Regions from separate parts of the Rhodoferax sp. GW821-FHT07F03 genome, predicted to be linked through region 1. Evidence: predicted binding sites of a transcription regulator. Region 1 holds the regulator's gene; each other region holds the start of a gene.
The links. Region 1 encodes sigma-54, which starts transcription at its own class of promoters, with help from an activator protein. Its sites were predicted from a motif close to TGGCANGNAANCTGCTTT; they were not measured.
Positions count from the first base shown of each region.

Region 2: a site for sigma-54 is predicted at 4,144-4,161, ahead of AC07R0_RS19610 (CmpA/NrtA family ABC transporter substrate-binding protein). Genes of this name have one in related genera too.
Region 3: a site for sigma-54 is predicted at 2,511-2,528, ahead of AC07R0_RS01725 (GTP cyclohydrolase II). Genes of this name have one in related genera too.

Region 1 is NZ_JBWKQM010000010.1:74,347-82,227, reverse strand. Features, by position in the region: gene AC07R0_RS16405 (THUMP domain-containing class I SAM-dependent RNA methyltransferase) at 1-712, opposite strand, end outside; gene AC07R0_RS16400 (RNA polymerase factor sigma-54) at 818-2,395, opposite strand; gene lptB (LPS export ABC transporter ATP-binding protein) at 2,403-3,155, opposite strand; gene lptA (lipopolysaccharide transport periplasmic protein LptA) at 3,164-3,787, opposite strand; gene AC07R0_RS16385 (thiol:disulfide interchange protein DsbA/DsbL) at 3,906-4,565, opposite strand; gene AC07R0_RS16380 (SPOR domain-containing protein) at 4,646-5,350, opposite strand; gene argS (arginine--tRNA ligase) at 5,363-7,036, opposite strand; gene AC07R0_RS16370 (PsiF family protein) at 7,171-7,482, shown strand; gene AC07R0_RS16365 (LysR family transcriptional regulator) at 7,609-7,881, opposite strand, start outside.
Region 2 is NZ_JBWKQM010000012.1:194,996-202,876, forward strand. Features, by position in the region: gene tsaD (tRNA (adenosine(37)-N6)-threonylcarbamoyltransferase complex transferase subunit TsaD) at 1-860, opposite strand, end outside; gene AC07R0_RS19600 (ANTAR domain-containing response regulator) at 983-1,630, shown strand; gene AC07R0_RS19605 (putative bifunctional diguanylate cyclase/phosphodiesterase) at 1,861-4,026, shown strand; gene AC07R0_RS19610 (CmpA/NrtA family ABC transporter substrate-binding protein) at 4,344-5,588, shown strand; gene ntrB (nitrate ABC transporter permease) at 5,732-6,655, shown strand; gene AC07R0_RS19620 (ABC transporter ATP-binding protein) at 6,652-7,506, shown strand; gene AC07R0_RS19625 (bifunctional diguanylate cyclase/phosphodiesterase) at 7,570-7,881, opposite strand, start outside.
Region 3 is NZ_JBWKQM010000001.1:385,745-393,625, reverse strand. Features, by position in the region: gene purD (phosphoribosylamine--glycine ligase) at 1-36, opposite strand, end outside; gene AC07R0_RS01735 (YebC/PmpR family DNA-binding transcriptional regulator) at 33-752, opposite strand; gene AC07R0_RS01730 (helicase HerA-like domain-containing protein) at 834-2,384, shown strand; gene AC07R0_RS01725 (GTP cyclohydrolase II) at 2,591-3,883, shown strand; gene AC07R0_RS01720 (URC4/urg3 family protein) at 3,880-5,157, shown strand; gene upp (uracil phosphoribosyltransferase) at 5,314-5,943, shown strand; gene AC07R0_RS01710 (amidohydrolase family protein) at 6,036-7,313, shown strand; gene AC07R0_RS01705 (HDOD domain-containing protein) at 7,380-7,881, opposite strand, start outside.

The DNA.
Region 1 (7,881 bases):
GGGGCTGGAAGGGCAACAGCTTCTCAAAGCCAAAGCGGCGCAGGCTGCCGGGCGCAATATTGCAGGCGATCTGCGCGGCCTCTATGGCAATGGTGCCGCTGCCGCAGCAGGGGTCGTACAGGGGCGTGGTGCCATCCCAGCCGCTGGCGGCGATCATGGCGGCGGCCAGGGTTTCCTTCAACGGCGCATCGCCCTTGTCTTCACGCCAGCCACGTTTGAACAGCGCGTCACCCGAGGTGTCAATGTAGATGGTGGCGCGCTCGGTGGTCAGGTGCAGGTAGATGCGCACATCGGGCCACTGCACATTCACGTCGGGGCGCACGCCGGTCTTGAAGCGGAAGCGGTCGGCCACCGCGTCCTTCACTTTCAGCGCGGCGAAGTTCAGCGAATTGAGCGGGCTGTGCTGCGCCGTGACTTCGATCTTGAAGCTTTGCTTGGGCGTGAACCAGATCTCCCAGGCCACGTTGCTGGCGGCTTCGTACAGGTCTTTTTCGCTGCGGTATTCGGTGTTGGACAGCTCGATCAGCACGCGCTGCGCCAGGCGGCTGTGCAGGTTCAAGCGCATCGCGTCGCGCCAGGAGGAGCGCACCAGCGTGCCGCCCCGCATCACCCGCAGGTCTTCGCCCTGCAGGCCGGTAATGCCGTGCACCTCTTCGGCCAGCAGCTCTTCCACGCCGGCGGCGCAGGGTAAAAATAATTGGAGTTGGTTCATATCGTTATTTCCATGGTGTCACGCTACGCAGCCTGGGGCAAGCGGGGCGAAGCTCTTTCCTCCAGCTGCGGCATACCGTGCACGCGGCCTGGGGGAGAGCATGTTCTACAGCGCTTTGCGCAGGTTCGTGGGGGCTATGCGCAGCGCTTCGCGGTACTTGGCCACGGTACGGCGCGCGCATTCAATGCCCTGCTCTTTCAGCATGTCGGACAGCTGGCTGTCGCTGAGCGGCTTCTTTGGGTCTTCGGACGAGACAAACTGCTTGATCAGCGCCCGCACCGCGGTGCTGGAGGCGTTGCCGCCGGTCTCCGTCCCCAGGGACGAGCCGAAGAAATACTTCAGCTCGAAGGTGCCGTAGGGCGTGGCCATGTATTTGGCGGTGGTCACGCGGCTGATGGTGGACTCGTGCAGTCCCAACTCGTCGGCGATCTCGCGCAGCACCAGAGGGCGCATGGCCAGCGCGCCGTGGCTGAAGAAGTTCTTCTGCCGCTCCACGATGGCGTTGCTGACCCGCAAAATCGTGTCGAAGCGCTGCTGGATGTTCTTAATGAACCAGCGCGCCTCCTGCAGGCGCTGCTGCAGTGCGGCGTTGTTCGATGAATCCTTGCCGCCCCCCTTGTGCTGGCGCAGCGCATTGGCGTAGATGTCGTGCACGCGCAGGCGCGGCATGACCTCGGCATTCAGCTGTACCCGGAAGCGGGCCTGGGCGCCGCGCCCAACCTTGACCACGATCACGTCGGGCACCACGATGTTGCGCTCCACATCGACAAAGCGCCGCCCCGGCTTGGGCTCCAGCCGGGCGATCAGCGCCATGGCAGCCTTGATATCGGTCTCGGTGGCGCGGCACAGCTGGGCCAGGCGCTTCACGTCGCGCCGGGCCAGCAGGTCCATGGACTGGCGGCAGATGCGCATGGCCACCTTGCGCGCCGGGTCATCGCCCAGCACGGGCTGCAAACCCTCCAGCTGCAGCAACAGGCATTCACCCAGATGCCGCGCGCCCACGCCCGCCGGCTCCAGGCTTTGCAGCAGGCTCAGGGCCACCGTGAAGCGGTGTACCAGCTCTTCCACGGCCTCGGCGTCGTCGCCCGCCAGACCACGCGCCAGGGTTTCGAAATCGTCTTCCAGGTAGCCGTCGTCGTTCAGCGATTCGATCAGAAAGCGCAGCGCTGCCTGGTCCACCTCCCCCAGCCGCAGGGCCAGGGCCTGGCGGTGCAGAAAGCTGGTCAGCGACTCCTGGTTGCGGGCCAGCTCGGTGGCGTCCATCTCGCCGTCTTCACCCAGGTTGTTCTGGCGCGCCGGGGCGTCACCGCCCCATTCGCTGTCGTCGGGTTTGATCTCGGAAGTGCCATCGCCGTCCCAGCTGGTGTCGTCACCGCCAGTTAAAGGGGATTCGGCATCATTTGGGGCTTCTGCGCTGGATTCACTTGCGTATTCAGCTACAGAACTTGTAGCAATTTCAGCCTCGCGCTCCCCTGTGCTGACCGGCGTGTCGGACTGGGCCAGGCCGAACTCCTCGCGTGCAGCCTCGTCCATATTGCGTTCCAGAAACGGGTTGTCGTCCAGCATCTGGTCCACTTCCTGGCTCAGTTCCAGGGTGGACAGTTGCAGCAGGCGGATGGACTGCTGCAGCTGGGGCGTCAGCGCCAGATGCTGTGAAACGCGTAGGGATAAGCCTTGCTTCATCGGAGCATCACATCTTGAAATGTTCGCCGAGGTAGACGCGACGCACATCGGCGTTGTCCACGATCTCGGACGGCGTACCCTCGGCCAGCACATTGCCGTCGCTGATGATGTAGGCGTGGTCGCAAATGCCCAGCGTCTCGCGCACATTGTGGTCGGTGATCAGCACGCCGATGCCACGCGACTTCAGGAAGCCGATGATGCGCTGGATCTCGATCACCGCAATCGGGTCGATACCGGCAAAAGGCTCGTCCAGCAAAATGAAACGCGGCTGGGTGGCCAGGGCACGGGCGATTTCCACGCGGCGGCGCTCGCCACCGGACAAGGCCATGGCCGACGAATCACGCAAATGCTCCACCCGCAAATCCTGCAGCAACGCCGTCAGGCGCTTTTCGATCTCGGTGCGGGTGAGGGACTTGCCGGCCTCGTCGTGCTGCAATTCCAGCACGGCGCGCACATTTTCTTCCACCGTGAGCTTGCGGAAAATCGAGGCTTCCTGGGGCAGATAGCTCAGGCCCAGGCGCGAACGCCGGTGGATGGGCATGTGCTCCACCGACTGGCCGTCGATGGAAATATGCCCGCCATCAGCCCGCACCAGGCCCACGATCATGTAGAAGGAAGTGGTTTTGCCCGCGCCGTTGGGGCCCAACAAACCGACCACCTCGCCTTTTTTGACGGCCAGCGTCACGTCTTTCACGACCTTGCGCTTGCCGTAGGCTTTTTGCAGATGGCGCGCCTCCAGGCGGCTTTCTCCCGACTCCACCACCGCCGTCACTTCTTCACGCCCTCCAGCGTGGTGGTGGAACGCAGCACCGGGGCTGGCCCGGCAGGTGCCGCGCCGCTAGCAGCCGACGCTGCAGCCTTGGGTGTCAACATGGCGCGTACGCGGCCATTCTGGCCACCGGGATTGCTGCCGGCTGTGCCGCTGTCCACGGTGAATACATCGGTGGTGTTGTCGTAGACGATCAGTTCGCCGGTGATTTCGTCATTCACCTTGCTGCCGACCAGACGGCGCAAAATGGCCCGCTTGATGAAGCGCACGTTGTCCAGCTTGCTGCTGTACTCGATGGTTTCGCCCTCGCCTTCTATGTATTCGTCCAGGCCGTCGCGTTTTTGCTTGAAATACGCCAGCTTGCCCGGCTCCGCCGTCACCACGCCGAACTGGTTGCCCTCGGCATCCTGGCGCACATCGACGCGGGCGCCACGGATGATGATGGTGCCCTTGGTCATCACCACCTTGCCGGTAAAGACATTGGTCTGCTTCAGATCGTCATAACGCGCCGCGTCCGCCTCGATATTCATAGGCTTGAGTTTGTCGGCTTTTTCCGCGTGGGCCGCTCCGCCTAGACCGACGAAACAAACCACGAGCAGTGAGAGTAGGGTGTTGATTTTCATAGAGGCACGAATCTTGCAATTCATTGTAACGGCCCCTCACCCCGAGTTGGACGTAGCCAGAAAAAAGCCCGCTGACGCGGGCTTTTTCATCTCTCCGGCCTTGCCGGCCATGCCGGAATCAGGCTTTCTTGCGCTGCTCGGCCACCAGATATTCCACAACAACCAATGCACGCGGCATGGTTTGCGCCTGGCTGCCATCGGTGTAGAACTTGCCGGCCACGCCCAAAGCGGGCACGCCCGCGACCTGGTAGGCCTGCTGCAGCTGGGATGCCTTACGCACCTTGGTGCTGACGCCAAAAGACTGGTACGTCTCGGTGAACTTGGTTTTGTCCAGACCCTGCTTCACGGCCCAGGCGATCACCAGATCATCTTTGTCCAGCCGCTGATGCTCCACATGGATAGCGTTGAACACCTTGCCATGCAGTGCGTCCAGCTGGCCCAGAGCCTCCAGCGTGTAGTACAGCTTTTGCGGCGGGATGAAACTGTCCTGGAAGTTCACTGGCACACGCTTGAAGGCAATATCCTTGGGCAGGCGCTTGAGCCACTCCACCAAGGTGGGCTCAAACGCATTGCAATGCGGACAGGCGTACCAGAAGAACTCGATCACCTCGACCTTGCCGGCCGGCGCTTCTGTGGCGACTGGCTTGTCCAGCACCAGGTAATCCGTGCCCGCCACGGGCGGCTTGCCCTGCGCCAGGGCGCTACCGGTATGGCCTACGGCCAGCGTGGAACCAGCCAGCACACCCGCTGAAGCCAGCGAAAACTCACGACGTTTCATTGCAAATCACTCCTTGTGGGGGGTCGGATCGGTGCCGAGCGCAAAAGTTCAGCGCGCAGCACCAGCTTCAAGAGAACTGGTCAACGCTGCACGCGCACCAGGGTGGTTTCGCTACCGGCACTTTCCAGCCGGTCCTTGGCATGCTCGGCATCGTCGCGCTTGGCATACGGGCCCATGCGCACACGGTAGACGGTGCGGCCGGACTGCTCGCGCTCGGTAACCTTGGCTTCCATGCCCATCATGGCCAGCTTGGCACGCTGGGCCTCGGCATCTTCGGGCGTACGGTAGGCACCGGCCTGCACGAAGTACTCAAACGGCTCGGCTGTGGGTGCCAGCGCAGGTGCCGTGGCCACGGTGGCAGACGCAGCCGCCTTGGCTTTGACCTTGGCCAGATCGCCCAGCGGGTCGGCCGAGGCTGCGGCCGACGGCTTGGCATCCGGCTTCACCGCAACGGCCGCCGGTGGCGTGGGCACCACGGCCGGAGTCGCCGCTGGCGCCGGTGGCGGCACCACCAGCGGAGCCGCCGCATCCACCGCGCCGGATGCTGCGGGCGCCGCAGAGCGCACCGGGTTTTTGCCGTGCAAGGGGGTATTCGGATCCCAGTCCTTGTTTTTCTGGCTTTCGACCGCGTCGTGGTCGGCGCCATTGGCCTGGGTCTTGCCATTCATGAACGGCACCGGCACCTTGGTGACATAGACCGCCACCGCCAGCGCCGAGCCCAGGCCGACCACCACCCCGATGATGAAACCCAGGATGGTGCCGCCGCTTTGCTTTTGTTTTGTCATGCTTGCTGTCAATTACATTTTTTCTGGAGCATCCACGCCCAGTACTGCCAAGCCATTGTGCAATACCTGCGCGCAGGCGGCGACCAGGGCCAGGCGGGCCAGCTTGAGCGGCTCGTCGTCCACCAGCACGCGCTCGGCGTCATAGTAGCTATGCAGGTTGGCGGCCAGCTCACGTAGGTAGAAGGTCACGTCATGCGGCGCAAAACCTTCGGTGGCTGCCGTCAGCATCTCGGGGTACTTGGCCAGCTGCAGCATCAAGGTCTGGGCCTGGGGCACCAGCAGGCTGGACAGGTCCACGCCCTGCAGCGACGCCACATCGCCACCCCAGTCGCGCAGCATCTTGCAGATGCGGGCATGGGCGTACTGCACGTAGTACACAGGGTTGTCGTTGTTCTTGGCCAGCGCCAAATCGATGTCGAAGGTGTATTCGGTATCCGGCTTGCGGCTCAGCAGGAAGAAGCGCACCGCGTCCTTGCTGGTCCAGTCGATCACGTCGCGCAGGGTCACGTAGCTGCCGGCGCGCTTGGAGATCTTCACCTCTTCGCCGCCGCGCACCACCCGCACCATGGTGTGCAGCACGTAATCAGGATAGCCCTGGGGAATGCCCACATTGGCCGCCTGCAGGCCAGCGCGCACGCGGGCGATGGTGCCGTGGTGGTCGGTGCCCTGGATATTCACCACCTTGGTAAAGCCGCGCTCCCACTTGGCGATGTGGTAGGCCACGTCAGGCACAAAGTAGGTGTAGCTGCCGTCGGTCTTGCGCATGACGCGGTTCTTGTCGTCGCCGTAGTCGGTAGACTGCAGCCACAGCGCGCCGTCCTGCTCGTAGGTCTTGCCAGCTTCCTGCAGGCGCTTGACCGTGGCGTCCACCCGGCCGCTGGTGTACAGGCTGGACTCCAGGTAAAAGTTGTCGAACTTGACCTGGAAAGCCTGCAAGTCCAGGTCCTGCTCGCGGCGCAGATAGGCCACGGCGAATTCGCGGATGGAGTCCAGGTCGTCCACCTTGCCCGAGGCCGTGACTTCGCGGTCGTCGGCCTTGACGGTCTTGCCGGCCAGGAAGTCTTGCGCGATGTCACCGATGTAGTCGCCGTTGTAGGCGGCTTCGGGCCACTCGGCGTCGCCTGGCTTGAAGCCCCGGGCGCGCATCTGCGTGCTGGTTGCCAGGGTGCCGATCTGCACGCCGGCGTCGTTGTAATAGAACTCGCGGTACACATCCCAGCCCTGGGTGGCGTACAGGTTGCAGATGGCATCGCCCAGCGCCGCCTGGCGGCCATGACCGACATGCAGCGGGCCGGTGGGGTTGGCCGAGACGAATTCCACCAGGATGTGCTGGTTGTTGCTGGGCTGCACGCCGAAACTGGCAGCGGCGGCCAGCACTTCACGCACCACTTCCTGCTTGGCGGCAGGCTTGAGCTTGATATTGATGAAGCCCGGGCCGGCGATGTCGATGGCCTCGACCCACTTTTCGAACGCTGGCTGCTCCAGCAGGGCCACGCGCAGGTTTTCACCCAGCTGGCGCGGGTTCAACTTGAGCGGCTTGGCCAGTTGCATGGCGGCGGTGCAAGCGAAATCGCCGTGCGCAGCCACCTTGGGGGACTCGAACGCGGCTTTGGCGCCAGCGCCGGGGGCAATTTTTTCCAGCCCGACGGCCAGCGCCGCGAGCAATTCGTGTTTGACTGAGAGCATGGCCGGATTTTACCGGGGGGTGGTTACCTCTCTAGTCATCCGGCTTGCGCATTGCGGCGTTATGGGTTGCAATCCAGTCGTCTTCGGACCTTGCGCACAGGATTTTCCCCACAACCTCTTCTTCTGGAGCCTGCATGAAACAACTATTACCTCTCGTCGCCGCCCTGGGTCTGACTCTGTCTATGGGCCTGGTCCACGCGGCCGACAAGGAGCCCACGCCCCAGCAAGCCAAGATGTCGGCCTGCAGCAAAGAAGCCAAGGGCAAAAAAGGCGATGAATACAAGGCTGCCGTAAAAGCCTGCCTGAGCGCCGATGCACCTGCAGCCGCAGCAGATGCCAAGCCCACGCAACAGGAAAAAATGAAGACCTGCAACGCCGACGCCAAGACCAAGGCACTGAAGGGCGACGAGCGCAAGAAGTTCATGAGCGACTGCTTAAAGGGCTAACCCCCAGGCTACAGCGCAAGCGCTTTTCGCCAACCCCCTTGCAGGGGGCAACACCAGCAGCCTGGCAAAGCCAGTTCTGCGGTGTTTCTGGACAGTGACACAGTCCCGTACGCCCCCACAGCCCGGCTAGCCGGGCTTTTTCATGTCTGCCGAGGTCCAGAAGCCCGGCCGGCTATAGTGCAGCTTCAAAAAGTCGATCCACAGCCGCACCCGTAGCGGCAGGTGCTTGCGCTGCGTGAACACCGCGTAAATGCCATTCGGCGGCGCAGCAAAGGCGTCCAGCACCGACACCAGCTGGCCGCTGGCAATCTCGGCCTCCACCTCCCAGGTGCTGCGCCAGGCAATGCCATAGCCGGCCAGGCACCAGTCATGCAAAACCTGGCCGTCGCTGCAGGCCAG
Region 2 (7,881 bases), on a different contig from region 1:
ACAGCATTTAGCTGGGTGCGAAGCGCTTTGTTAGCCCCCACGCCGCCAGCAACAACCAGGCGGCGCAAACCGGTACGCTGCAAGGCTGTAACCGATTTCTTCCACAGCACCTCGACAATCGCCGCCTGGGTACTCGCGGCCAGATCGGCTTTACGTGACTCCAGATCGTCGCCCAGCTTCTTGGCCTGGGTCATCACCGCAGTCTTCAAACCGGCGAAGGAAAAATCCAGATTGCCGCTGTGTAGCAAGGGGCGTGGCAGCTTGAATGCAGCCGGGTCGCCATGCTCTGCCAGACGCGACAAGGCCGGGCCACCGGGATAGCCCAGGCCCATCAGCTTGGCGGACTTGTCAAAGGCCTCGCCAGCGGCATCGTCAATGGTTTCGCCCAACATCTCGTAACGGCCCACGCCGTCAACGCGCATCAGTTGGGTATGGCCGCCAGAGACAAGCAGCGCGACAAAAGGAAATTCCGGCGGATCGGCGCTCAGAAACGGTGACAACAAATGCCCTTCCAGGTGGTGCACGCCCAACACGGGCTTATCCAGTGCAGCACCCAGCGCGCAGGCCACGCCCGCACCCACCAGCAAGGCACCGGCCAGCCCCGGGCCACGGGTGTATGCCACCACATCCACATCGGCCAGGCTTTGGCCCGACTCGGCCAGAACCTGCTGGGTCAGCGGCAGCACGCGGCGGATATGGTCGCGGCTGGCCAGCTCGGGCACCACGCCGCCATAGGCCTGGTGCATCTCGATCTGGCTGTGCAGAGCGTGCGACAACAACACGGGCAAATCCGCGCCCTCGGCACGCACCAACGCTATCCCGGTTTCATCGCAGGATGATTCAATACCTAATACCAGCACAATAGACCTCTCGCTTTTTCAGCACAGCAACCAAACGCTGGAGTTTAGAACGTGTTCCCAGGTGACCCCTGCTTTCCAACCGCCGTGCACCTTATTGGCGCAAATCTTGCGTATTTCCCGCCATGAGCCCTTCCCTGCGTATCGTGGTCATTGCCCCGGATCTGGACATACTGGACCCGTCGGACAGCCATGCGTTGCTGCAAGCCGATCGCTCACGTGCACTGCGCATCGGACTGCTGGAAAACAACTACAACCTGATCGCCAGCCTGCCCGCCGACGTGTTCCTGACCGAGCGCCTGGCCCAGCTGCAACCCGACATGATCATCGTGGACGCCGAGAGCGAGGCGCGCGATGCCCTGGAGCATGTGGTGATGGCCACGCGCAATGCCCCCCGCCCCATCGTCATGTTTACCAATGACGGCGACACCTCGCATGTCAAGGATGCGGTGGCAGCGGGTGTGTCGGCTTATATCGTGGCCGGCCTGTCGGCCGACCGCATCCGGCCGATTCTGGATGTGGCCATGGCGCGTTTTGAACACGAGCAGGCCCTGCGCACCGAGCTGGCCGTGACCCGCGTGGAGCGCGATGAACACAAGGCCGAGCTGCACAACCGCAAGATCATAGACCGCGCCAAAGGCCTGCTGATGCAGCGCCAGGGCATCACCGAACCGGAAGCCTACGACAAGCTGCGCAAAGCCGCCATGGACAAGAGCATGAAGCTGGTGGAAGTGGCCCAGCGCATACTCGATGTGGCCGAGCTGCTGGGCTGAACCGGGGGAATGCACCAACCCAGTGCCAATTTGTTTCATAATGAAACAAGGCTATGGCGCAATCTACATATGATCTTACAGCTATCAAATAAGTAGCAATAGCGATTTTCAAGGCTGGCACAGGGCTTGCGGAAACAGACCTAGCTGCAGCGCCCTAGACCCTCTGCACACCAGACACACAGGTCGGCTTGGCTGAGGACTACTTGGTTTTTGCAAACACCGAATCCACTTTGACACCCGTATTAGCCCCATTTGCCCGAGCCCAGCAGGCGACCGTGCATGCCGCAAAGCCCGTCAATCTGCACCGAGTGCTGGACACACTGGTCAACAACCTGGAAGGCATGGCCTACCGCTGCCTACCGGACGGTCGCTGGACCATGCGTTTCGTCAGCCAGGGCTGCACGCGTCTGTGCGGCTATAGCGCGCACGAGTTGCTAGACCCGCAACACATCACCTGGGAAGCCATTACCCACCCCGACGATCGTGCCCGGGTACGCCGGGAAATCGGCGCCGCTATGGCCCAGGGCCAACGCTTCACCGTGTACTACAGCATCACCACCCGCAGCGGAGAAATCCGCAAGGTGAAAGAGCAAGGCATACAGGTCACGGACGAGGCCGATCAGCTGGTGCTGGAGGGCTTCATCGAGGACGTGACCGACGTCCACCTGACGCTGGAGGCCCTGGCCCATGCCGAGCTGCGCTACCGGCAAATCTTTGAACACGCCCGCGAAGGCATCTTCCAAACCACGCTGGATGGCCGCTACATCGCCGCCAACCCGGCACTGGCCCTGCTCTACGGCTACGCCACGCCAGAGGAGCTGATCGCCGACCTGTCCGACATCGACCGCCGCCTGTATGTGCAGCCCCACCGGCGCGAGCGCTTCGCCCGGTTAATGGCCGCGCACGGTGAAGTCAGCAACTTCGAGTCCGAGGTGTACCGGCGCGACGGCAGCAAGATCTGGATTTCCGAGAACGCCCGCAGCGTTTATGACAGCCAGGGCGCCTTCATCTGCTTCGAAGGTACGGTACAGAATATTTCCGAGCGCAAACATCAGCTGGAGCAGCTCGAATACCAGGCCAACTACGACACGCTGACCGGCCTGGCCAACCGTAATCTGCTGCGCGACCGCATCGCGCCCGCCATCTCCCATGCCGAGCGCCTGGGGCATTTCCTGGCCGTGGTGTTCATCGACCTGGACCACTTCAAACTCATCAACGACAGCCTGGGCCACGACGCGGGCGACCAGCTGCTGGTGGAGATTGCGCAGCGCATCCGCGCCTGCATGCGCGCCTCGGACACGGTGGCCCGCCACAGTGGCGACGAATTCGTGCTGCTGCTGAACGAGCATATGCAGGCCCACTCAGTCATTTCGCACCTGCAGCGCCTGCTGGGGCAGATCAACCAGCCGGTGCACCTGCAGGGCCGTGCCTTCCAGATGGGCGCCAGCATGGGCGTGGCGCTGTACCCGCAAGACGGCAAGGACGCGCAGACCCTGCTCAAACACGCCGATGTGGCCATGTATGCGGCCAAGGAGCGCGGACGCAACAACTTCCAGTTCTTCACCCCCGAACTCAACCAGGTAGCCGACGAGCGCCTGAACCTGGGCACCGCCATGCGCGTCGGGCTGGAGCAAAACGAGTTCACCGTGGCCTACCAGCCCAAGGTGGATGCGCAGGGCCGCATCACCGGTCTGGAGGCGCTGGCCCGCTGGCACAGCGCGCGCATAGGCACGGTGGGACCAGACCGCTTCATCCCTATCGCCGAAGAGACTGGCCTGATAGGCGCGCTGACCGACACCATCCTGCGCCAGGCCTTTGCCGATGCCTGTAGCTGGGCACCAGTGCAGGGCCGCCAGTTGTCGGTGGCGGTGAATCTCTCGGCCAAGCTGTTTCTGGCCAACGACCTGGTGGCGCGCATCCGCAATCTGCTGCAGGCCAGCGGCCTGGCGCCGCAGCGGGTCGAGCTGGAGATTACCGAAAGCGTGTTCCTGCACGATATGGGGCGTGCCGTGTTACTGCTGAACGAGCTCAAGGCCCTGGGCGTACGCCTGGCCATGGACGACTTCGGCACCGGGTATTCGTCGCTGTCGTATCTGCGCAGCCTGCCGCTGGACACCATCAAGATAGACCGCTCGCTGATCACCGGCATCGAACAGGACGAAGACCTGGCCGTGATTGCCTGCGCCATCGTGAATCTGTGCAAAAACCTGCGCAAATCGGTGGTGGCCGAGGGTGTGGAAAACCGTGCCCAGTTCGACTTGCTGCACGCCAAGGGCTGCGACGGCTTTCAGGGCTATCTGTTTTCCAAACCGGTGCACCAAGACGTGTTGCGCAAGCTGTTGACCCAGGCCCGGGGCACCATTTTGCTGCCGCCGGCCGAAGCTCTGGCCTGCTGAAATGATGCACTGCACAAGAGCAGTGCAAAACCCAGCTTAAAAACAAAACAAGCGCCAGCGCAGACAAACAAAGCGCAAGCAGCTATATTTTATATAGCACTCAACGACAAAACAGCCTGGCACGGCGTTTGCTTAAATAGACCAAGACCAAGGTTGGTCCCATGGCAGCTGGAATCCAATGGCGGGTTGCAGCGATCAGTTTTCGGACAAAGGCGTCCCCATCCGTTCGGGTGGCTGCACATGCAGCCCCGAGCGCGATGAGGACGCCTTTTTTGTTTTTGGCCCCGACTTTCACATTCACTTTGGGAAGCTTGCACATGACCGATCTTTTGACCACCAAACTGAGCCGCCGCACCGTGCTGCAAACCGCGGCAGTAGGCGCCGTAGGCATCAACCCGGCGCTGCGTGCCGCGGTCTACGCCCAGGGCTCCGACAAGCCCGAAAAAGAAGAAGTCAAGATCGGCTTCATCCCGCTGACCGACTGCGCCAGCGTGGTGATGGCTTCGGTGCTGGGCATCGACAAGAAATACGGCGTGAAGATCATCCCCAGCAAGGAAGCCAGCTGGGCCGGCGTGCGCGACAAGCTGGTCAACGGCGAGCTGGACTTCGCCCACGTGCTGTACGGCCTGGTCTACGGCGTGCACCTCGGCATCAGCGGCCCCAAGAAAGACATGGCCGTGCTGATGACGCTGAACAACAACGGCCAAGCCATTACGCTGAGTAAAAAGCTGGCCGACAAGGGTGCCGTCAACGGTGCCGGCCTGGCCAAGCTGATGGCTACCGAGAAGCGCGAATACACCTTTGCCCAGACCTTCCCCACCGGCACCCACGCCATGTGGCTGTACTACTGGCTGGCTGCCAACGGCATCAACCCCATGAGCGACGCCAAGGTCATCACCGTGCCACCGCCACAGATGGTGGCGAATATGCGCGTGGGCAATATGGACGGCTACTGCGTGGGCGAGCCCTGGGGCCACCGCGCCATCATCGACGGCATCGGCGTCACAGCGCAAACCACGCAGGACATCTGGAAGGACCACCCCGAAAAAGTGCTGGGTACCAGCGCCGAATTCGTCAAGAAATACCCGAACACCGCGCGCGCCGTCACCGCCGCGATTCTGGAAGCCGGCAAGTGGATCGACTCCGGCCTGGCCAACAAGAACAAAATGGCCGAAACCATTGCCGACAAGAGCTACGTCAACACCAGCGTGGACGCCATCAACCAGCGCATCCTGGGCCGCTACCAGGACGGCATGGGCAAGACCTGGGACGACCCGAACTACATGAAGTTCTACAACGAAGGCGCGGTGAACTTCCCCTACCTGTCCGACGGCATGTGGTTCCTGACCCAACACAAGCGCTGGGGCCTGCTGAAGGACCACCCCGACTACCTGGCCGTGGCCAAGCAGATCAACCAGATCGACATCTACAAACAGGCCGCCACCGCCAGCAAGACACCCGTGCCCAAGGACGTGATGCGCAGCGCCAAGCTGATGGACGGCATGGTGTGGGACGGCAAGGACCCGAAGAAGTACGCCGACAGCTTCAAGATCCACGCCTGAACTTGGCTCCCCCCAAGCTTCGCGCACTGCGTGTCGCTTTCGCCAACCCCCTACAGGGGGCGATACCAGTGGCCCGGCAAAGCCGGTTCCACGGTATCCCGCGAAGGGGAAACGCTCAACCTTCATCTACCTAGGAGAACCCCATGGTCAGTGCTGTATTCCACTCCCCCGGCGGCGTCGAATTTGACGAGCCCGCCACCACGATTGCTCCCAAAATGCTAGCCACCACCGCAACACCTACCAGCGCCAACACCGTAAAAGACGTAGCACCCAAGCTGCCCTATGACTGGCGTGGCCTATGGCTGAAAGTGCTGCCGCCGGTGCTGGGCCTGGGTCTGCTGATCGGTATCTGGGCGCTGGTGTCGATCGGCACCTCGTCCAGCATCCCCTCGCCTTACGAGACCTTCCAGCAGGCGGTGGTGCTGTTCAGCGACCCGTTCTACCGCAAGGGCCCGAACGACCAGGGCGTGGGCTGGAACGTGCTGGCCTCGCTGCAGCGCGTGGCCGTGGGCTTTGGCCTGGCGGCGTTGGTGGGCATACCGGCCGGCTTCGTGATTGGCCGCTTCAGCTTCATGAGCCGCATGTTCAACCCGCTGATCAGCCTGCTGCGCCCGGTGTCGCCACTGGCCTGGCTGCCGATTGGCCTGATGGTGTTCAAGGGCGCGCACCCAGCCGCCATCTGGACCATCTTCATCTGCTCGATCTGGCCCATGGTCATCAACACCGCGGTGGGCGTGCAACGCGTGCCGCAGGACTATATGAACGTGGCGCGGGTGTTGAACCTGAGCGAATGGAAGATCGTCACCAAGATCCTGTTCCCCTCGGTTCTGCCCTACATGTTGACCGGCGTGCGCCTGGCCGTAGGCACAGCCTGGCTGGTGATCGTGGCCGCCGAGATGCTGACGGGCGGCGTGGGCATCGGCTTCTGGGTCTGGGACGAATGGAACAACCTGAACGTCAAGAACATCATCATCGCCATCTTCGTCATTGGCATCGTCGGTCTGGTGCTGGAATACGCGCTGATCAAGCTGGCCACCGCATTTACGTTTGAAGAGGTGAAATCATGAGCATCCCATCCATCCCCGCCCATGCCGTACCCAAGTACATCGAAATCCAGGGTGTGGAGCAAACCTTCCGCACCGCCAAGGGCAGCTTCCCGGCGCTGCGCGACATCGACCTGACGATTGCCAAGGGTGAGTTCGTAGCGCTGATCGGCCACTCGGGCTGCGGCAAGTCCACCCTGCTGAACCTGATTGCCGGCCTGACCAACCCCACCCGGGGCACGCTGATCTGCGCCAACCGCGAGATCAAGGGCCCCGGCCCGGAGCGTGCCGTAGTGTTCCAAAACCACTCGCTGCTGCCCTGGCTGACCTGCTTTGAAAACGTCTACCTGGCGGTAGAGCGCGTATTCGGTGCGGGCGACAAGTCCACCGGCGCCGCCGCCGAAAACAAGGCCCAGCTGAAGGCCCGCACCGACGCGGCCCTGGCCCTGGTCGGCCTGACCGCCGCCGCGCAAAAGCGCCCCGGCGAAATCTCCGGCGGCATGAAGCAGCGCGTAGGCATTGCCCGGGCCCTGAGCATGGAGCCCAAGGTCTTGCTGATGGACGAGCCCTTTGGCGCGCTGGACGCCCTCACCCGCGCCAAGCTGCAGGACGAGCTGCTGGCCATCGTACAGAAAACCCAAAGCACGGTGGTGATGGTGACCCACGATGTGGACGAAGCCGTGCTGCTGAGCGACAAGATCGTGATGCTGACCAACGGGCCGGGCGCCACCATCGGCGAAGTGCTGGCGGTGGACCTGCCGCATCCGCGCAACCGCGTGCAGCTGGCCGACGACCCGCGCTACCTGCAGTACCGCAAGGCGGTGATCGACTTCCTGTACACCCGCCAGGCCCATGTGGAGAAAATCACAGCTTGAAAATACGGCTCTGGCGCAGATAACACCTGCGCCAGCAGCTATAAATACCGTAGCAAATCAGTATCAGGTGCCGCGCACCAGAGCCTCGAATGCGGCCAGCGGCAGCGGCCGACTGAACAAATAGCCCTGGTAGGCATGGCAGCCTTGGGCTGCCAGCACCTCGCGCTGGGCCTCGGTTTCCACACCCTCGGCCACCACCGACAGACCCAGGCTGTTACCCAGCACGATGACCATATTGGCGATAGCCGCGTCGTTCGGGTCGGTCAGGATGTCGCGCACAAAGCTCTGGTCGATCTTCAGCTGGTCCAGCGGCAGACGCTTCAGGTGCGACAACGAGGAATAACCGGTACCAAAATCATCCAGCGAGAAGCCCAC
Region 3 (7,881 bases), on a different contig from region 1:
TTCACGGCCACCGCCGCCAATTACGAGAACTTTCATAGGGCCGCGTTGTGAAAGACTTCTTGGACATCGTCCAGGTCTTCGAGCACATCCAGTAGTTTTTGCATTTTTTCGGCGTCTTCGCCATCCAGTTCTATGGTGTTTTCGGCCCGCATGGTGACTTCGGCCACCTCGGGTTTGAGCCCAGCCGCATCCAGTGCCAGCTTGACTTTTTCAAAATCAGTGTAGGCGGTCAACACTTCGATGGCGCCGTCTTCGTCGGTGATCACGTCTTCGGCGCCGGCTTCCAGCGCGACTTCCATCACCTTGTCTTCGTCCGTGCCCGGAGCAAACACAAATTGCCCGCAATGCTTGAACTGGAACGACACCGAGCCTTCGGTACCCATGTTACCGCCATGCTTGCTGAACGCGTGGCGCACTTCAGCCACGGTACGTACACGGTTGTCGGTCATGGTGTCCACGATGATGGCAGCGCCGCCGATGCCGTAGCCTTCGTAGCGGATTTCCTCGTAGCTCACGCCTTCCAGCGTGCCGGTGGCTTTTTCGATGTTGCGCTTGACCGTATCTGCGGGCAAGTTGGCCGCCTTGGCTTTTTCAACCGCCAGGCGCAGGCGCGGGTTGATGCTCAGATCGCCGCCGCCCAAACGGGCGGCCACCATGATTTCACGGATCACGCGCGTCCAGATCTTGCCGCGTTTCTCATCCTGGCGACCTTTGCGGTGCTGAATATTCGCCCATTTACTGTGACCAGCCACGTAAAGTCCTTCTAGTTTGATTTAATCTACTGGCGCGATTTTACTTTCCCACCGCCCCCATTCCTGTCCAGGACGCCCCCCATGGCCGACGCTATTCTTCTTGCCAAAAACGCCACCACCACCTGCGAGCTGCTACCTGCCCTGGCGAATCGCCACGGCCTGATCACCGGCGCCACCGGCACCGGCAAGACCGTGACCCTGCAAACCCTGGCCGAAAATTTCTCCAAGATCGGCGTGCCGGTCTTCATGGCCGACGTCAAGGGCGACCTCACCGGCATCAGCCAGGCCGGCAAGATCGGCGACAAGCTGGCCGGCATACTGAAGGAACGCGGCCTGGAGCAACCCGCCTCGCAAGCCTGTCCGGCCACGCTGTGGGACGTGTTTGGCGAGCAAGGCCACCCGGTACGAGCCACCGTGTCCGACATGGGCCCGCTGCTGCTGGGCCGCATGCTGAACCTGAACGACACACAGGGCGGCGTGCTGAACATGGTGTTCAAGATCGCCGACGACCACGGCCTGCTGCTGCTCGACCTGAAAGACCTGCGCGCCATGCTGCAGTACGTGGGCGATAACAGTAGCGAATTCACCACCCAGTACGGCAATGTGTCGGCCGCCAGCGTAGGCGCCATCCAGCGCGGCCTGCTGCAGATCGAGTCGCAGGGCGGCGACAAGTTCTTCGGCGAGCCCATGCTGAACATCAGCGATTTCATGCAAACGGTGGATGGCCAGGGCGTGGTCAACATCCTGGCCGCCGACAAGCTGATGAACTCGCCGCGCCTGTACGCCACCTTTTTGCTCTGGATGCTGTCCGAGCTGTTCGAGCAACTGCCCGAGATCGGCGACCCCGAGCAGCCCAAGCTGGTGTTCTTCTTCGACGAAGCCCATCTGCTGTTCAACGAGGCACCCAAGGCCCTGGTGGAACGCATCGAGCTGGTGGTGCGCCTGGTGCGCTCCAAGGGCGTGGGCGTCTACTTTGTGACACAAAACCCGCTGGACATCCCTGACTCGGTGCTGGCCCAGCTGGGCAACCGCGTGCAACACGCGCTGCGCGCCTTCACCCCGCGCGACCAAAAGGCCGTCAAGGCCACGGCCCAGACCATGCGGCAAAAACCCGGCCTGGACATCGAAGCCGCCATCACCGAGCTGGCCGTGGGCGAAGCCCTGGTCAGCTTGCTGGACGAAAAGGGCCGGCCCAGTGTGACGGAGCGCGTGTTCGTGCTGCCGCCTGGCAGCCAGCTCGGCCCGATCAGCACCGAGCAGCGCCAGGCGTTGCTGCAGGGCTCGCTGGTGGCCGGCGTCTACGAGAAACTGGTAGACCGCGAATCGGCCTACGAAAAGCTCAAGGGCCGCACAGAAACCACGGCGGCGAATGCCTCTGCCGCTGGCACAGCCCCCGCCGGCAGCGCGCCCCTGCCCGGCCAGGCCGCACCAACGGCAACCGGCAACAGCGCCCTGGGTGGCGTGATGGGCGGACTGAACGACATCCTGTTCGGCAGCACCGGCCCGCGTGGTGGCCGGCACGACGGCCTGGCGCAGACCATGATGAAATCCGCAGTACGCACCATGGGTACCAAGATGGGCCAGGAGATTCTGCGCGGCGTGCTGGGCGGCATCTTCGGCGGAAAGCGCTGAACAGACTGGCTGGGAATTTTTAAGAAATCGGCCTCTAGCGCAGGATATACCTTCGCCTGCAGCTATTTAATCCATAGCACTGACATAGTCTTTCGGCGTGGTCATCCTGCCTAGAAACCCAGCCACCGGCACACAAAATGCATAGCGTGTACCCTGCTTGCCAGAAGGCCTGCCCATCGCTACATTGGATTTTTTGAGGACGTTCCATGCCTGCTGACGTAGCCACCGGTTCCCCTATCCCCGCCACTCCCGCCGCGCCGGCGGGCCCCAGCCACATCCGCCTGACCTCGCACGCCAGCGGCTACGGCGCCCTGCAGATACGCTGGGCCGCAGCCACGGCTGCCGAGCGCGGCCCGGTGGTCGGCACCACCACCAAGCGCAGCCACCGCAATGTGATCGGCACGCACAGCGGCAGCTACAGCATCTACCGCGCGCTGGCCGTGGCCTCCGGCGGCCTGTCGCCCAAACACCGGGCGGACCTGACCAACACCATGCCGACCGACGTGATCGGCCCCTACCCGCAGTGGAGCGAGCCGGGCCGCATCGTCGCCATGGACCCCTGGGGCGCCACCATCGCCACCGAATTCGCAGCCGAGCTGGCGGCGGGCTACGACATCCGCCCCACCATCGCGGTGACGCAAGCGCATGTGATCCTGCCCGAAGTCATCGAGGCGCTGCAATCCGGCCGCCTGCAGGCCGACGGCAAGTTCCTCAACGCCAGCGGCGCCGCCATGGTCACCAAGGTGGCGGTGGAGCCGGTGTGGTACCTGCCCGAAGTGGCCAAGCGCTTCAACTGCACAGAGTCCGAGCTGCGCCGCGTGCTGTTCGAAGAAACCGGCGGCATGTACCCCGAGCTGGTGACGCGCAGCGACCTGGAAGTATTCCTGCCGCCCATCGGCGGGCTGACCGCCTATATCTTCGGCAACCCGCGCGACCTGGCGAACCCCGAGGTCGAACTCACCGCGCGCGTGCACGACGAATGCAATGGCTCGGACGTGTTCGGCTCCGACATCTGCACCTGCCGCCCCTACCTGACACACGCCATCGAGGAATGCATACAGGGCGCGCAGCGCGGCGGAGTCGGCCTGGTGTCGTACTTCCGCAAGGAAGGCCGGGCCCTGGGCGAGGTCACCAAATTTCTGGTTTACAACGCCCGCAAACGCCAGGTCGGCGGCGACACGGCCGACCAGTATTTCAACCGCACAGAGTGCGTGGCCGGCGTGCAGGACATGCGCTTCCAGGAACTCATGCCCGACGTGCTGAACTGGCTGGGCATACGCAAGATCCACCGCCTGGTGTCCATGAGCAATATGAAATACGACGCTATCACCCGCGCCGGCATCGAGGTGGTGAAACGCATCAATATTCCCGAACACATGATCCCCGCCGACGCCCAGGTCGAAATGGACGCGAAAATGGCGGCCGGTTACTTCACCCCCGGCGCTGTGCCGGACGCCGAAGAACTGAAAAAGGCCAAAGGCCGTGGACTCACTGAATGACTATGGATTTGATAGCAGCCAGCGCAGATGCTGCCAGCGCCAGCGCCCTGTTACGCTCTACACAAGCGGTACGCGAACGGGCCCGGGGCCTGCTGGCGCGCGCGCGTACCGGCAACTCCGCCTACTTCACGGTGGCGGATGCCGCACTGCAACCCACCGCTGCCCTGGTGGCCCAGGTGACGCGCGAACGTTACCCCACGCTGGACATCCCGTACCACAGCCGCTGGCGCCATTTCGAAGCCGGTGGCGTGAACCGCGTGGAGCTGCTCAATGAAGAGTTGGGCAAGGTATCTGTCGCCAAGCGCGCACGCTCGCAGATCGACCTGGCCATCGTCAGCGTGCTGCTGGATGCCGGCGCCGGCCCCGACTGGCACTACAACGACCCGCGCACCGGCAAAACCTATAGCCGCTCCGAAGGCCTGGGCGTAGCCAGCTACAACGCGTTTACCAAGGGCCTGTTTTCCAGCAAACCCATGCAGCCCTGCCAGGCCGACGCCGAGGGCCTGCAGGCCATCACCGCGCGCCAGCTGGGCGACGCCTTCCAGGTCGGGGTGGAAAACCCGCTGGTCGGGCTGGAAGGCCGTGCCGCACTCTTACGCCGCCTGGGCGCGGTGATTGCCGCCCAGCCCGAGGTGTTTGGTGGCGCCGGCGGCCTGTGTCGCCCGGGTCGCCTGTTCGACTACCTGGTGCCCGTCAATACCGATACACCCACCGTCTCGGCCCACGCCATTCTGGTGGCACTGCTCACCACGTTATCGCCCATCTGGCCTGCGCAGAACGCTATCAAAACAGATGATGGCAGCGAGATCGCGCTGGGCGACTGCTGGCGTCACAGCGCCGTGCCCGGCGAGGGCGCGAGTGCGGGCTGGATGCCCTTCCACAAGCTGTCGCAGTGGCTCAGTTACTCCCTGCTGGAGCCGTTGGAATGGGCCGACGTGCCCGTCACCGGCCTGGACGCCCTCACCGGCCTGCCCGAATACCGCAATGGCGGCCTGCTGCTGGACGGCGGCGTGCTGGGCTGGAAAGACCCGGCCCTGGCCGGCCAGACGTATACCGCAGGGGATGAATGCATCGTCGAATGGCGCGCGCTGACCGTGGCCCTGCTGGACGAGCTGGCGCCGCTGGTGCGCGCCGAGCTGGGCCTGACGCCTGAGCAAATGCCCCTGGCCTGCGTGCTCGAAGGTGGCACCTGGGCCGCCGGCCGAGTGCTGGCACAGCGCCTGCGTGGCGGCACACCGCCTCTGAACATCGTCAGCGACGGCACCGTGTTCTAACGTTCACCCCCAGGCTTCGTGCACTTCGTGTCACTCTCGCCAACCCCCTTGCAGGGGGCGATACCAACGGCCCGGCAAAGCCGGTTCCGTGGTATCCCTGGAAGAGACACAGGCGCACAAATTGGCAAAATGAAACCTTAACTTTTAAAGAAAACCATGAGCACCGTACACCTGATCAACCACCCCCTGGTGCAACACAAGCTGACGCTGATGCGCCGCAAGGACGCCAGCACCAACACCTTCCGCCGCCTACTGAACGAGCTGTCCAGCCTGATGGCCTACGAGGTCACGCGTGACATGGCGATGCAGGACATCGAGATCGAAACCCCGCTGGAGAAAATGACCGCCAAGGTCATCGACGGCAAGAAGCTGGTGTTCGTGTCCATCTTGCGCGCCGGCAACGGCATTCTGGAAGGCATGCTCAGCGTGGTGCCAGGCGCGCGCGTGGGCCACGTCGGCCTGTACCGCGACCCGAAAACGCTGACGGCCGTGGAGTACTACTTCAAGATGCCCAGCGAAATGCACGAGCGCGACATCGTCATCGTGGACCCGATGCTGGCCACCGGCAACTCGGCCATTGCAGCGGTGGAGCGCCTCAAGGAGCTGAACCCGAAGTCCATCAAGTTCGTCTGCCTGCTGACCTGCCCCGAAGGCGTGGCCGCGCTGCAGGCCGCCCACCCGGACGTCGACATCTACACCGCCGCCATCGACCGCCAGCTCAGCGACCACGGCTACATCCTGCCCGGTCTAGGCGATGCGGGGGACCGAATTTTCGGCACAAAATAAGCCGCCAGCGTATATATCCATTGCGCCGACAGCTATTTAATAGATAGCAAACCCAACACAGCTTTGCGATCCGTGTTTTTGAAAGAATGTGCATGCTGGATTTACTCGTCACCCACGCCACCCTGCCCGACGGCCGCAGCGGCATGTCCATCGCGGTACAGGACGGCAAGATTGTGGAAGTCAGCCCCGGCCTGCAGGCCGCCGCACAGCAGACCGTGGATGCCCAGGGCCTGCTGGTCAGCCCACCGTTTGTGGACGCGCACTTCCACATGGACGCCACCCTGAGCTACGGCCAGCCCCGCGTCAACCAAAGCGGCACCTTGCTGGAGGGCATCGCCCTGTGGGGCGAGCTCAAACCCCATCTCACGCAAGAGGCTTTGGTGGACCGCGCCATGGCCTACTGCGACTGGGCCGTGGGCCACGGCCTGCTGGCCATCCGCAGCCATGTGGACATCTGCGACCCGCGCCTGCTGGCCGTGGAAGCCCTGCTGGAGGTGCGCCGCCGCGTCGCCCCCTACCTGGACCTGCAGCTGGTGGCCTTCCCGCAGGACGGCGTGCTGCGCGATCCGAACGGCATGGACAAGCTCAAGCGCGCGCTGCAGATGGGCGTGGACGTGGTCGGCGGCATCCCCCACTTCGAGCGCACCATGGCCGACGGCGCGCTCAGCGTCAAGCTGCTCTGTGAACTGGCGGCCGAGCAAGGCAAGCTGGTCGACATGCACTGCGACGAGTCAGACGACCCGCTGTCGCGCCACATCGAAACCCTGACCTATGAGACCAACCGCCTGGGTCTGCACGGCCGCGTCACCGGCTCGCACCTGACCTCCATGCACTCCATGGACAACTACTATGTGTCAAAACTGCTGCCGCTGATGGCCGAGGCGCAGATGAACGTCATCAGCAACCCGCTGATCAACATCACCCTGCAAGGCCGGCACGACACCTACCCCAAGCGCCGTGGCATGACCCGCGTGCCCGAGATGCTGGCCCAGGGCCTAACCGTCGCCTTCGGCCAGGACTGCGCCATGGACCCCTGGTACAGCCTGGGCAGCGGCGACATGCTGGAAGTCGCCAGCATGGGCCTGCACGTGGCACAGATGACCAGCCAGGCCGCCATGCGCCAGTGCTTCCAGGCCGTCACAGCCAACCCGGCGAAGATTCTGCAGCTGGAAGGCTACGGCCTGGAGGCCGGCTGCAACGCAGACTTTGTGCTGCTGCAGGCGCAAGACCCGATCGAGGCGATTCGCCTGCGCGCCACCCGCCTGCAGGTCTACCGCCGGGGCCAGCTGCTGGCCCAGACGCCGGCCACCACCGCCTGCCTGCACCTGCCCGGCCGGCCCAGCCAAACCGACTGGATGCTGCATCCATAAACTTATGCGAAACAGGCCTCTTGCGCAGGTAATACCTGCACAAGCAGCTATTAACTTGATAGCAAACTAGGCCAGGTTTTCAAACACCGGATGCAGATCGTCCGCCCAGTGTTGCAGCTCGGCCTGGTCGATATGCAGGTGCGACATGCAGGCCGAGCCATGGCGGGCCCATTCGTCCGACTCGCGCGTGCCCTCATGCAGGGCCACCAGGTGCTCGGCCAGCAGCAGCATGGCCACCAGATAGCGCACCTCGGGCGGGACGCTGGCCACCGGCAGAATGTCGAAGTCGTGGTGCAGGCGCACGGCGGCCGTCACCAGGGGCGGCAGCTTCCAGGTCTTGGCCACCAGCGCGCCCACCACGGCGTGGTCGGTCTTGTGGGCGGCGTTCTCGGTTGCCACAAAGCTGCGGTCCTGCCGCGCCAGGGCCTCGGCCAGGGTGCCGGCATAGCCCTTCAGGCCCTGCAACATCACCGGTATACCCACATGGCAGAACAGGCCACAGGTCTGCGCCACGTCGGCGTCCACGCCGTACAGATGGCGAGCGATGTAGGCCATGGCCAGGGATCGG